One region of the Cohnella herbarum genome, then DNA from elsewhere that is predicted to be linked to it. Evidence: riboswitches for the same ligand, from Rfam matches in the RefSeq annotation. Region 1 holds a riboswitch; the other holds the start of a gene.
What was found. Region 1 has a riboswitch for cyclic di-AMP ahead of HH215_RS07845 (hypothetical protein). Riboswitches for the same ligand answer to the same signal wherever they lie in the genome.
Positions count from the first base shown of each region.

Region 2: linked by a shared signal. The riboswitch ahead of HH215_RS13620 (3D domain-containing protein) and the one ahead of HH215_RS07845 (hypothetical protein) in region 1 are both predicted to bind cyclic di-AMP.

Region 1 is NZ_CP051680.1:1,778,004-1,783,659, forward strand. Features, by position in the region: gene tatC (twin-arginine translocase subunit TatC) at 1-329, opposite strand, end outside; gene HH215_RS07835 (GMC family oxidoreductase) at 326-2,047, opposite strand; gene HH215_RS07840 (gluconate 2-dehydrogenase subunit 3 family protein) at 2,060-2,833, opposite strand; gene HH215_RS07845 (hypothetical protein) at 3,009-3,662, opposite strand; cyclic di-AMP (ydaO/yuaA leader) riboswitch at 3,815-3,952, opposite strand; gene trhO (oxygen-dependent tRNA uridine(34) hydroxylase TrhO) at 4,152-5,054, shown strand; gene HH215_RS07855 (helix-turn-helix transcriptional regulator) at 5,084-5,656, shown strand, end outside.
Region 2 is NZ_CP051680.1:3,079,186-3,084,841, reverse strand. Features, by position in the region: gene HH215_RS13635 (TrkH family potassium uptake protein) at 1-2, shown strand, start outside; gene HH215_RS13630 (potassium channel family protein) at 17-679, shown strand; gene HH215_RS13625 (polysaccharide deacetylase family protein) at 746-1,570, shown strand; gene HH215_RS13620 (3D domain-containing protein) at 1,710-2,363, opposite strand; cyclic di-AMP (ydaO/yuaA leader) riboswitch at 2,369-2,530, opposite strand; gene HH215_RS13615 (LysR substrate-binding domain-containing protein) at 2,638-3,555, opposite strand; gene HH215_RS13610 (succinate dehydrogenase cytochrome b558 subunit) at 3,725-4,396, shown strand; gene sdhA (succinate dehydrogenase flavoprotein subunit) at 4,415-5,656, shown strand, end outside.

The DNA.
Region 1 (5,656 bases):
AGCGTGCTTTTCGCTTCGGAATCGGTCATCCCGGGTCGGGCGAATGCCCAGAGATGGTACAGTAACACCGGCAACGTCAACACGACTCCGACCAGCAATGCGCATTTCATGTACACGAGCAGTCCGTCGGATAACGCGAACACGCTCCACTCGACTTGCACGGCCCCCATATTTTCTTTTACGAAAGTTAGAAGCTTCGGAGATAAGTACAGACCGAAGCTTAACGCCGCGATAAAATAAACGGAAACATAGATGAGACGCTTGCGAAGCTCCGTTAAATGGATGACCAGATCGCGATCGAGCGCTTCCGATCTCTGCCCCCCGCTCATACGAGAGAGCCGCCTTTCTGTAGATACTTCCCAACGCCTTCGGCTGTGCGGTAGGCTAACGCTCCGACGACTCCCGTTGGATTATAGCCCCCGTTATGCGGGAAGTTGGAAGCTCCGCAGATGAACACGTTGTCCGCATCCCACATCTGCAAATAATTGTTCACGACGGACGTCTTCGGGTCGCTGCCCATTATCGTTCCTCCCGTGTTGTGCGTCGACTGATAGGGAACGATATTGTACTGCTTGATCACATCATTCATTTGCGTAGTCGTCGCGCCCATTCCATCCGCGATTTCCTTCGTTTTCCGCGCGATAAACTTCACGAGCTCGATGTCTTGCTGTTCGAAATCGAAGGTCATGCGTATTAGCGGTATTCCGAGCGCGTCCTTATACTCCGGATCGAGATCCAAGTAATGGTGGCGGTATGGCATGCATGCTCCTTGTCCTGCTATAGATAACACGCGGTTCGCATTGTGCAGCGTAGCTTGCTTGAACGACTTTCCCCATTTCGGCGTGCCCGCGGGAGTCGGTTGATACTGAATCGGTCTTAACCCGGCTTGAGTAAACCGAATATTCGCGCCGTGCAGGAAGTTCAAAGAACTATGATCGAAGTTGTCGCCGTTAAAGTCATCTATGCAGCTTCCAAGCGCGCCTGCCCCCATCGCCATATTAAACTCCCGATCCTCATAGAAGGCGGCGGTGCTCGCTCCGTTAACTTGATAGGCGTAATTTCGTCCGACGGATCCGGTATCCGACTTCGGGTCATAAGGTTGTCCCAGCTTGGACACCAGCAGCAAGCGTACGTTCGTGAACACGTATCCTGCTAAAATAACAACGTCGGCCGGTTGCATGTACTCTTCTCCGGTCGGTACGTTAACGTACTTGATCCCGGTCGCTTTCTTGCCGTCGTGAATAATTTCCGTGACGTTAGAGAAGGTGCGCAGCTCGAACTTGCCCGTCTGTAGAGCGACCGGCAGCACGGTCACGACAGGATCGGCCTTCGATCCGTATTCGCAGCCGAAGCGCTCGCAGTACCCGCAATATTGGCATGCCGCCCGCTCGATGCCGTCCGGATTTGTGTATGCTTCGGATAGGTTCGCGGAAGGAATGTTGTAAGGGTGGTAACCGAGCTTCTTGGCGGATTCCGTGAATAGCTTCATGCCCGGCGTCTGTTTCATCGGACCCGTCGGGAACGGCTTTGACATCTGCGAGACATGTTCCGGAAGTTCCTTGTCCCCGGAGATGCCCGCCATCTGCTCGTATTTAACGAAATACGGCTCAAGCTCGCCGTACGTGATTCCCCAATCCCGTAGAGTCATTCCTTCGGGAATTTTACTCTTTCCGTAGCGCTCCACCGTCTTGGTATAGATTTCGAAATCATACGGTAGAAAACGGTAATATTGTCCGTTCCAATGGACGCCGGCCCCGCCGAGACCATCCCCCATTAAGAACGATCCGTACGTGCGCATCGGAAGCGCCCGTATTTTCTCCGTATTGCGGAAAGTAATGGTTTCCTTGGACAAGTCTTGCATCAACTCGTACCTCGTCGCATATCTCAGTTCATCATGGACGTGGTAATAGTCTTGGGTTCCTCGGCTTTTGCCGCGTTCTAACCCGACTACGTTGTGACCTGCCTTCGTCAACTCGGCGGCAATGATGCCGCCTACCCAGCCCATCCCAACGATGACGACATTCACTTTCGGAAGTTTATTCGCCATGCCACCTCCTCCTTAACCTAACTCAAGATGATCGTGCAAGCTGAGCGGTTCCATCTTGATGAACTCTTCTTTTTCGATCACGTCGTAATAGCTCATCTGATTGCCGGGGTAGTTCCGCATTTTCCAGCCGGCCATATTTTTGTTTCCGCCGTACAGAGGGTCCGAATACACGCCTTCGATCGTAAGATTGTGCAGTAAATTAAAGAACGCGGCCGCAGGCACGCCTTTGAGTTTGACTTCGTTTTTCTCGAAAGCCGTTAACACGGCGTCCTGCTCTTCCGGAGCGATCTTCGTAAAAGGCTTGTTATACGTGTCGGTGCTGTATTCATTCAGCGCATCGAGCCCGAGCGCCAGCAACTCTTTGCGCTTGAAGCTGAGTTGGTAACCTTGCGAAACTTCGGAAGGATAGAAAGGCGGCGACATGTAATCCCTGCTGTTGATTCCGTATGCGCTGGCCATCTGATGATCAATGAAGAAAGCGACTCCAAGCTCCTTCGCGCCCGGACCGAGTTCGTCCATCGGATAAATCCGTTCGGACGCCGCTTCCGTGATCAGAAACTGATCCTGCGTAAAGAACATTAAAGCTTGGTTATAGTCTCGGTCAGACGAAGGGGCCGGAGTTTCCGGATTCGCGGGTTTCTCTTCCTTGTCCGTCTTCTTTAGGCTAGAACCGATAATTCCGCCAATGACTCCGCCTACGACAACGCCTCCGATTGCCGTACCCGAATATTTAAGAAACCTTCTTCTCGATTCGTCCTGGGGCTTCTGCGATTGATCTTTAGCCAATTGGGGATCGTCCTCGCTTCCTGTAATGGAAAGGATATACCGAGATTGTTCCCTGAATATGGATTTTCATCCAAAAAGAAAATAAAATAAGACTCCTCCTATTGCGGATAGGAGAAGTCTTATTTTTAGTCTATATATCGTAGCAATTAGAGCTTAGAGCAGTTACGACGAGAGATTATCCGACGATAAACTGATATCCTACCCATTCATGATAACGATAAGGCTTGAATTGAACTTTGAAGGGGGAAGCTTCCCGCTCGAATCGTTCTTTGACAACCTTATCAACGATGACTACGCCGGTCGTCATACTGGCATATTCAATAGCGCTGACCATCGCTTCCCCGTAATACAAACTATTCGCGGGTAGTTTCAGGCCGGTTTGAAAACCGTATACCTCCCCCATGCTAATCCCGATGCCGCATTCAAAGTTCATGTCAATACCTTCCTTCTTCAATGAAGGATTGATGACATTCGCGACGGCATTTAGGATCTGAAACCCGCAAATACAGCTGTGACTGCCGGCATCCGGATCGGATATCGGGAAAATCGCGGTATAGGAATGGTGGTTGGCTTCGATCAGCTTGCCGCCCCAACCCGTAACGATCTGCGAGACGACGGAAACGAATCGGATAATGCCCTGCTGCGTCAAGGAAAGATCCGTCGCTTCGTCGCGGTTGCGACTTCCCGTATTCTCGACGGTCATGTGCAACACCGCGTGAAGTTCTTCCATCGGACTACGTTCCGGACCGGGAGTCTTACGCTCGACGATCAGCCGAGACTGTTCCATGAGAGTCGCATAAGTGGCTTTCACTGCATCCTCGTGAATCATACATCGCACCTCCTAAGTAGATGATTCTCTTGAATCGCGATCACGACGACAAAAAGACCCATAGCTTATCGAGAGGAGTCTCCGATAATTAGGGCCTTAAATAAACAGAAAGGACCCTAAAACGGAGGGTCCGAAGTGAAAAAATAATAAAACAGACCCATCTCCTGCTGACGAGGTTAGCTGACGGACTCGGGTAAGATGGTACCCTTCATTCCGAAGAATGATTCGCCCCTAATAACTGGTTCCCCCGCTTTTCGACCTATAGGTCGAAAACTAAGCGTACTATAATCCTAAGCTTACTTTGGCGGATTGTCAACCACTTAATAAACATCCATGTTGACTAAGTAACGTCGAGAAGCTAAAATAACATAATCACAGTATGATTTACCGCGACGAAACGTCTTAACGCTTGGCGGAAGAGATCAGTCCTCTCTCTTCCGCTATTCTTTATTCCGATACAAATGATGAAAAGATGAAAGGTGTTCGATTATGACGACAGATTATCGCATCCTGCTCTACTACAAATACGTGCCTATTTCCGATCCTGAAGCCTTTACGGCGGAGCACCTTCAGTTTTGCAAAGATCTTGGGATCAGAGGCCGTATTCTCATTGCCGAAGAAGGCATTAACGGCACGCTCTCCGGTACGATCGAACAGACGGATCGCTACATGGAAGCGATGCATGCACATCCGCTCTTCTCCGATCTTCTCTTTAAGATCGACGAATCGGCCGGCCATGCCTTCAAGAAGCTGTTCGTCCGGCACAAGAAGGAGCTTGTTACGCTCCGTTACGACAAGAAGCTCAATCCGCATACCGACGGCGGCGGAAGATTGACCCCGCAACAATGGCATGACCATCTCGATCGGGACGACGTGCTCATCTTGGACGGAAGAAGCAACTACGAATACGATCTCGGCCATTTTCGCAACGCGATCAAACCGGATCTCGAGACGTTCCGCGAATTTCCGGAATGGATCCGCAATAACCTCGCCGAGCATAAAAATAAACGGATACTCACTTACTGTACCGGCGGCATTCGTTGCGAAATGTTAACCGCCGTGCTTAAGAACGAAGGTTTCGACGACGTGTTCCAACTGGATGGCGGAATCGTCACGTACGGTCAAGATCCGGAAGTTCAAGGTCGAGGCTTCGACGGCAATTGTTACGTGTTCGATGAACGCGTCTCCGTGCGGATTAACCAAACCGACGAGCATACGCTTGTCGGCCAATGCCATCATTGCGGCGAGAAAACCGATCGTTATATTAACTGCAAGGACGATACTTGCCATCTTCAGCATTTGGTTTGCGATGAATGCGAAAGCAATAGTCGGGGGTATTGTTCCGAGGAATGCGAAACCCATGATCTGGCTACTTCGGGGTCCGTCCTGTAATCATTCGCGGTAGATCTGGAGGTTACGAGATGAAAGACGATTTGGACTTGTCTACCCGGAACAGAATCATGCAAATGCTGAAGACCGCCGGACAATTGACGACCAAGGACTTGACGGACCAGCTAGGAATTACGGGGATGGCCGTCAGGAGGCACATCTCGATTCTAGAACGGGATAACTTAATAGAATCGACGACGGTTCGAATCCCGATGGGGCGTCCTGCCGCGGTATATCGATTAACGGATCAAGCCGATGATTATTTTCCGAAAAACTATCATTCCGTAGCGCTCGACCTTCTTACCGAGCTTGAGGTCGAGGCAGGAGAAACGATGGTCAACCATCTGTTCGATCTGCGCAAGGCGACTCTGATGCAACGTTACGAGAGTAAGATGGTTAACAAGGATTTGGAGAATAGAGTTGCCGCGCTTTCCGAAATCCAGAATGAAAACGGCTATATGGCAACGTGGGAGAAAACCGGCGATAGCGATTATATTCTAACCGAATATAATTGTCCGATATCCAGAGTGGCAAATAAGTATAACCATGCGTGTACGTGCGAACTTAACCTGTTCGAATCCTTGCTCGAAGCCAAAGTTAGCCGT
Region 2 (5,656 bases), 1.3 Mb from region 1:
AGAGGACGGAAATATCATGAAGATGAATCAATTCGTTATTATAGGGTTGGGACGGTTCGGATCGAGTTTAGGCGCGGAGTTGATCAAATTAGGTTATGAAGTGCTTGGCGTGGACCGCGACGAAGAGAAAGTACAAGAACTGTCCAACATTCTTACGCACGCGGTCGTTGCGGACGCTACGGAGGAAGAGGTGCTGCGTTCGATCGGCGCCCGGAACTTCGATTGCGGCGTCGTGGCGATCGGGGACGATATACAGGCGAGTATACTGGCAACGATTCTGTTGAAGGATCTCGGCGTCAAGAAGGTCGTGGCGAAAGCGGTATCCGATCTGCACGGCCGCGTATTGGAGCGGGTCGGCGTGGACAGGATTATCTATCCGGAACGGGATATGGGGGTTCGCGTGGCCCATCAGCTCGTTTCGCCGAACTTGTTGGATTATATCGAGCTGTCCAAGCAATATACGATAGCGGAGCTTGCGGTTCCGGAATGCCTGTCGGGCAAGTCGCTGGACGATGTGAACCCGAGGGGGAGATTCGGTTGCAGCATCGTGGCTATCAACAAACCGAAGGGGATCATCATCGCTCCCGTGGCGAAGGATACCTTATCGAAGGACGACGTGATGGTCGTTATCGGCACGAATGATCAGATCGAGCAATTCCAAGAGTCGATCGGACAATAGCCGGCTGGAAAAGTTATTAGCGAGAGTTGAATGAAATCCATCCCATTCGTTCAGGATATAGTTAGAATGAGCGGTTATGGGGGGATTGGCGAGATGACGATGTCGCGCTTTAGATCGGTGGTGATGGCGCTGGTAAGCGCCGTCACCCTTTTGTCTTTGTTGGGGGATTGTACTGGTGCGCATGCCGCTTATGCAGCTGGAACAACGCAGGTTAAGCCGTCCGGCAATCATTGGTCCGAATATGAACGCAAGTATGAAGGCGTGTTCGTATTGTCCGCGTCCCGGGGTTCGCGCAAAGTCGCGTTAACGTTCGACGACGTGCCGGACCCCCGGTTCACGCCGCAGGTTCTGGACGTCCTGAAAGCCAAGAAGGTTCATGCGACTTTCTTCGTCGTAGGAACCCGCAGCTCGAAACATCCGGATTTAGTCAAACGAATCCACCGGGAGGGCCATAACCTAGGTAATCATTCGTATAGCCACCCTAATTTCTCTAAGCTGAACTTCGCGAAGGTGCAAGAGCAGATCGAACGAGCGGAGCACGTGATCGAGGGGATCGTCGGGTTTAAACCAAGGCTAGTGCGTCCTCCATACGGGGAGATTTTACCAAAACATCTGGACTGGGCGAAAAAAAGAGGATATACGGTAGTGAATTGGGATGTGGATTCATCGGATTGGCGACAGTTAAGCTCGGATCAGGTGTTTCGGAACGTCACCCGCTCGGTACGGCCGGGTTCCGTCGTGCTGATGCATGCCGGAGGCGGACAAGGACAGAGCTTGTCCGGTACGGTCAAGGCGCTTCCGCAAATTATCGACTGGTTGCGCGCGAATCATTACGAGCCCGTGACTTTAACCGATCTGCTGGATATTCCCGAACGCAGAAAAGGGCAGTAAAATCGTACCCGACCGTGGAAATCGGTCAGGTAGGCAGCTTACGAATTGTATGGTTGCGGAGTGAACGGATTAAATAAACCTAGGGTCCGCAATCGGAGCCTAGGTTTATTTATAGCGCGCGATATTCGAATGGCCGGAACTATTCTAAAATGTAGACTTTGACGTTCTGAAAACCGAAACTCGAGACGAAAGAACGGGAACCCGGAACGAAAATATCGATTCGTTTGCCCTTGATCGCGCCACCCGCATCCAATGCCCGCGCGTACATGCCTCCCTGAGGCAAGCCATTGAAATCGTATCCTTCAATGTATACTCTCGTTCCGAAGGCGATGACTTTCGGGTCCACGGCTATCGTTCCGAGCTTAAGCGGATTGCCGAAATAATCGACAGCCCCCCATCCGCCGTTCTCCTCGGCAGCAGCCGAATAAGCCGAAGCTTTAATGTCGATAATTTTGGAGTAAGCGAGCGACTCCGCGGTCGACGTCGATTGCATTTGGACGGGCTTGCTCGAGTCGGCAGCGGCTGTCGCCTTGGAAGCGCTCCCGGAGTTGGCCGTGCTGCTCGGGATCACAAGCTTTAATCCGGTGTAGATATTCAAAGGATCGACGGAAGGGTTCGCGTTCATCAATTTCTGAAGCGGCACTTTGTATTGGGTTGAAAGCTTCCAAAACGTATCGGAATTTTTAGCGGTGTGAGTCGTTGCCGCGTGTGCTGTCAGTCCCGGTAGTGCCAATGCCGCTCCAAGAAGAAGCGCTGAAGATCGTATGCTCAATTTTTTCAAACCGTGTTTCATTACGTATATCCTCCTAGAGATGGGCCGGCGAGGTTAGCTGTCGGATTCGGACTGGGAGATCAGCCCTGCGCGATTGCGCTTCACCCCTGCACATGTATAGGTTCGTTTCGAGTATGTGCTTTTAATACTTGTCCCCCCGCACCTGACGGTTTTGGCCGGAATGTTTTGTTGTTGCGTTCCTAAGAAGGGCGCCCCAACTACCTGTAAAAGGTACCATAGCGAGCAGGCGGTTAAAACAGGAAAAATCAGGAGTCGGACCGATTTTTTCGTTAGATTAAGATTCTTTGAGACGGTTTGCCCCGCGGTCGAAATAGGCGGTCGTTTCCTCGATCAAATAGCGCGTCGAAGGAGCGAGCCAGACCGGGTCGCCGTGAATGAGAGACGTCGTCCGCTTAGTCCCCTCAAGCTCTTTGATGCGCACGAGGTATAAATCGTTATCGATGAGAACTTGCTCGCGCAGGTAAGATTTAGGAAGCAAAGTGCCCGCGCGGCAAGCGGATAATAACCGAATAATGGCCTCGAAAGAGTCGATTTCCATCCGGACATCCGGCTTAAGGTTATATTTTTTTAATAATTCGTCTGTCAGAGTTCGGTACCACGTTCCCGGCGCAAAAAGAATCATCGGAAGGCCGTCGAGATCGGACATTTCCAATTGCGTTCTTTCTAATATAATATGCGTTCTCGGAAGGACGAGGATAAGATGATCTTCAAACAAGGGTAAACTGGTAATAGCGGGATCGTAGATGACGGACGAGGCTACGATTCCGAAATCGACTTTGCGTTCTTTAACGAGCGTGGCGATTTCGTGCGACTTGCCCGTGACGGCTTTAATCTCAAGATTAGGGTGCTTCTCGGTAATTGCGGTAATAAGATCGGGCAGCGTCGTCTGGAGAGTCGTCAAGCTGGCTCCGATCGTAGCTACGTGCGCTTCCGACGATTTGAAAGCGTTCAGTTTCTGTAAATAGCTGCCGTGGAATTGTCGTAACTCAAGCGCGAATTCGTAAGTGACTTGTCCGGCTGCCGTTAGTTCGAGTCGCTTGCCGATTCTTCGGAACAGGTCGACCTCAAGCTCCGATTCAAGCCGGGCTAAACGGCGGGACAGGGCGGGTTGCGACAGGTTTAATCTTTCCGCTGCTTTGTTTAGGCTTGTTTGTTCTACAATCGTCGCGAATAGCCGCATATCTTCGAGCACAGGGAACACCATCCTCTTATGCGTTTTAGTTATAAGTTTTAATATTAAATAAGCAGTTCCATTATAAGCGAAAATAGGGTAACCTTAAAAGCGGTGACAAAATGGTGACGTATGGAAACTTCGTCATCTGAAGTCGAAGCACGGATGCGAAAGGAGATCGAACACAGACATGAAAGGTAATTCTTATTTACCGAGAAAGCTTCATTCGTTGCTTGGCGTAATTCCGCTTGGATTGTTCATTATCGAGCATGCGCTGACGAACTATTCCGCTTACGAAGGCGGACAGGAGGGCTTCACGAAAAGCATCGACTTCTTGAACAGCGTACCTCTTGTATTCTGGCTGGAATTGTTCGTTATCTGGTTGCCCATTTTATTCCATGGGGTATACGGACTGTACATCGCGTATCAATCGAACATTAACACGGGCCGATTCAGCTATGGCCGCAACTGGGCGTTCACGTTGCAACGGATTACGGGGGTAATCACGTTTATTTTCGTGGCATGGCATTTCTACGAAACCCGATTCCAGATTACGCTCGGCAACGTTACGCATGAAGAACTGGGTCAACACATGAACGGAATCGTTAGCGACCCGCTCGTCTTCACGGCTTACATCATCGGCGTAATCGCCGCGACGTTCCACTTCGCGAACGGTTTGTGGGCTTTCTTGGTGAGCTGGGGAATTACGGTTGGCCCGCGCGCTCAGAAAGTTTCCTCTAATATTTGCATGGTCATCTTCGTAATCTTGTCGGCACTGTTCTTGTTGTCCTTGTTCGCATTCCGCGGCGACGAGTTCGCATCGGCTGCAGCAACGGCGTTAAGTTCAGTCTCGATCGGTTAGAGGGAGGAGAAACAAATTATGGCTACTCAAAAAGTAATTGTCGTCGGAGGCGGACTTGCCGGATTAATGGCGACGATTAAAGCGGCGGAAGCGGGAGTTCGGGTCGATCTATTCTCGCTGGTACCGGTTAAAAGATCTCACTCCGTATGCGCGCAAGGCGGTATTAACGGAGCTGTAAATACAAAAGGCGAAGGCGATTCCCCTTGGGAGCACTTTGACGATACGGTGTATGGAGGCGACTTCCTCGCGAATCAACCTCCGGTTAAAGCAATGTGCGAAGCGGCGCCCGGCATTATCCACTTGATGGACCGGATGGGCGTAATGTTCAGCCGTACCCCGGAAGGATTGCTCGATTTCCGCCGGTTCGGAGGAACGCAATATCACCGTACGGCATTCGCCGGAGCTACGACGGGACAGCAACTGTTGTACGCGCTGGACGAGCAGGTTCGGCGTTGGGAAGTCGCGGGACTGGTGCAGAAATTCGAGCATTGGGAATTTACGGGAGCGGTCATCGATGACGACGGAGTTTGCCGCGGGATTTCCGCGCAAGATCTGCGCACGATGGAATCGGTCACGTTCCGCGGCGATGCGGTCATTCTGGCCACCGGCGGTCCCGGGATTATTTTCGGCAAAACGACGAACTCCGTAATCAATACGGGAACGGCGGCGAGCGCGGTTTATCAGCAAGGCGTGCATTATGCGAACGGGGAGTTCATTCAGATTCACCCGACCGCGATTCCCGGCGACGACAAAAACCGTCTCATGAGCGAATCGGCAAGGGGAGAAGGCGGCCGGATCTGGACCTATAAAGACGGCAAGCCTTGGTACTTCCTCGAAGAAAAATATCCGGCATACGGTAACCTCGTTCCGCGGGATATCGCGACTCGCGAAATCTTCGACGTGTGCGTAAACCAGAATCTCGGCATCAACGGCGAGAACAGAGTTTATCTCGATCTTTCGCATAAGGATCCGAAGGAGCTTGACGTTAAGCTTGGAGGAATTATCGAAATCTACGAGAAGTTCACCGGAGACGATCCGCGGAAAATTCCGATGCAGATCTTCCCGGCGGTTCACTATTCGATGGGCGGCTTGTGGGTCGATTACAATCAAATGACGAACGTTCCGGGGCTATTCGCTTGCGGAGAGTGCGATTATCAATATCACGGCGCGAACCGTCTCGGCGCGAACTCCTTGTTGTCCGCGATCTTCGGCGGCATGGTAACCGGACCGAAAGCGATCGAGTACATCCGTGGATTGAAA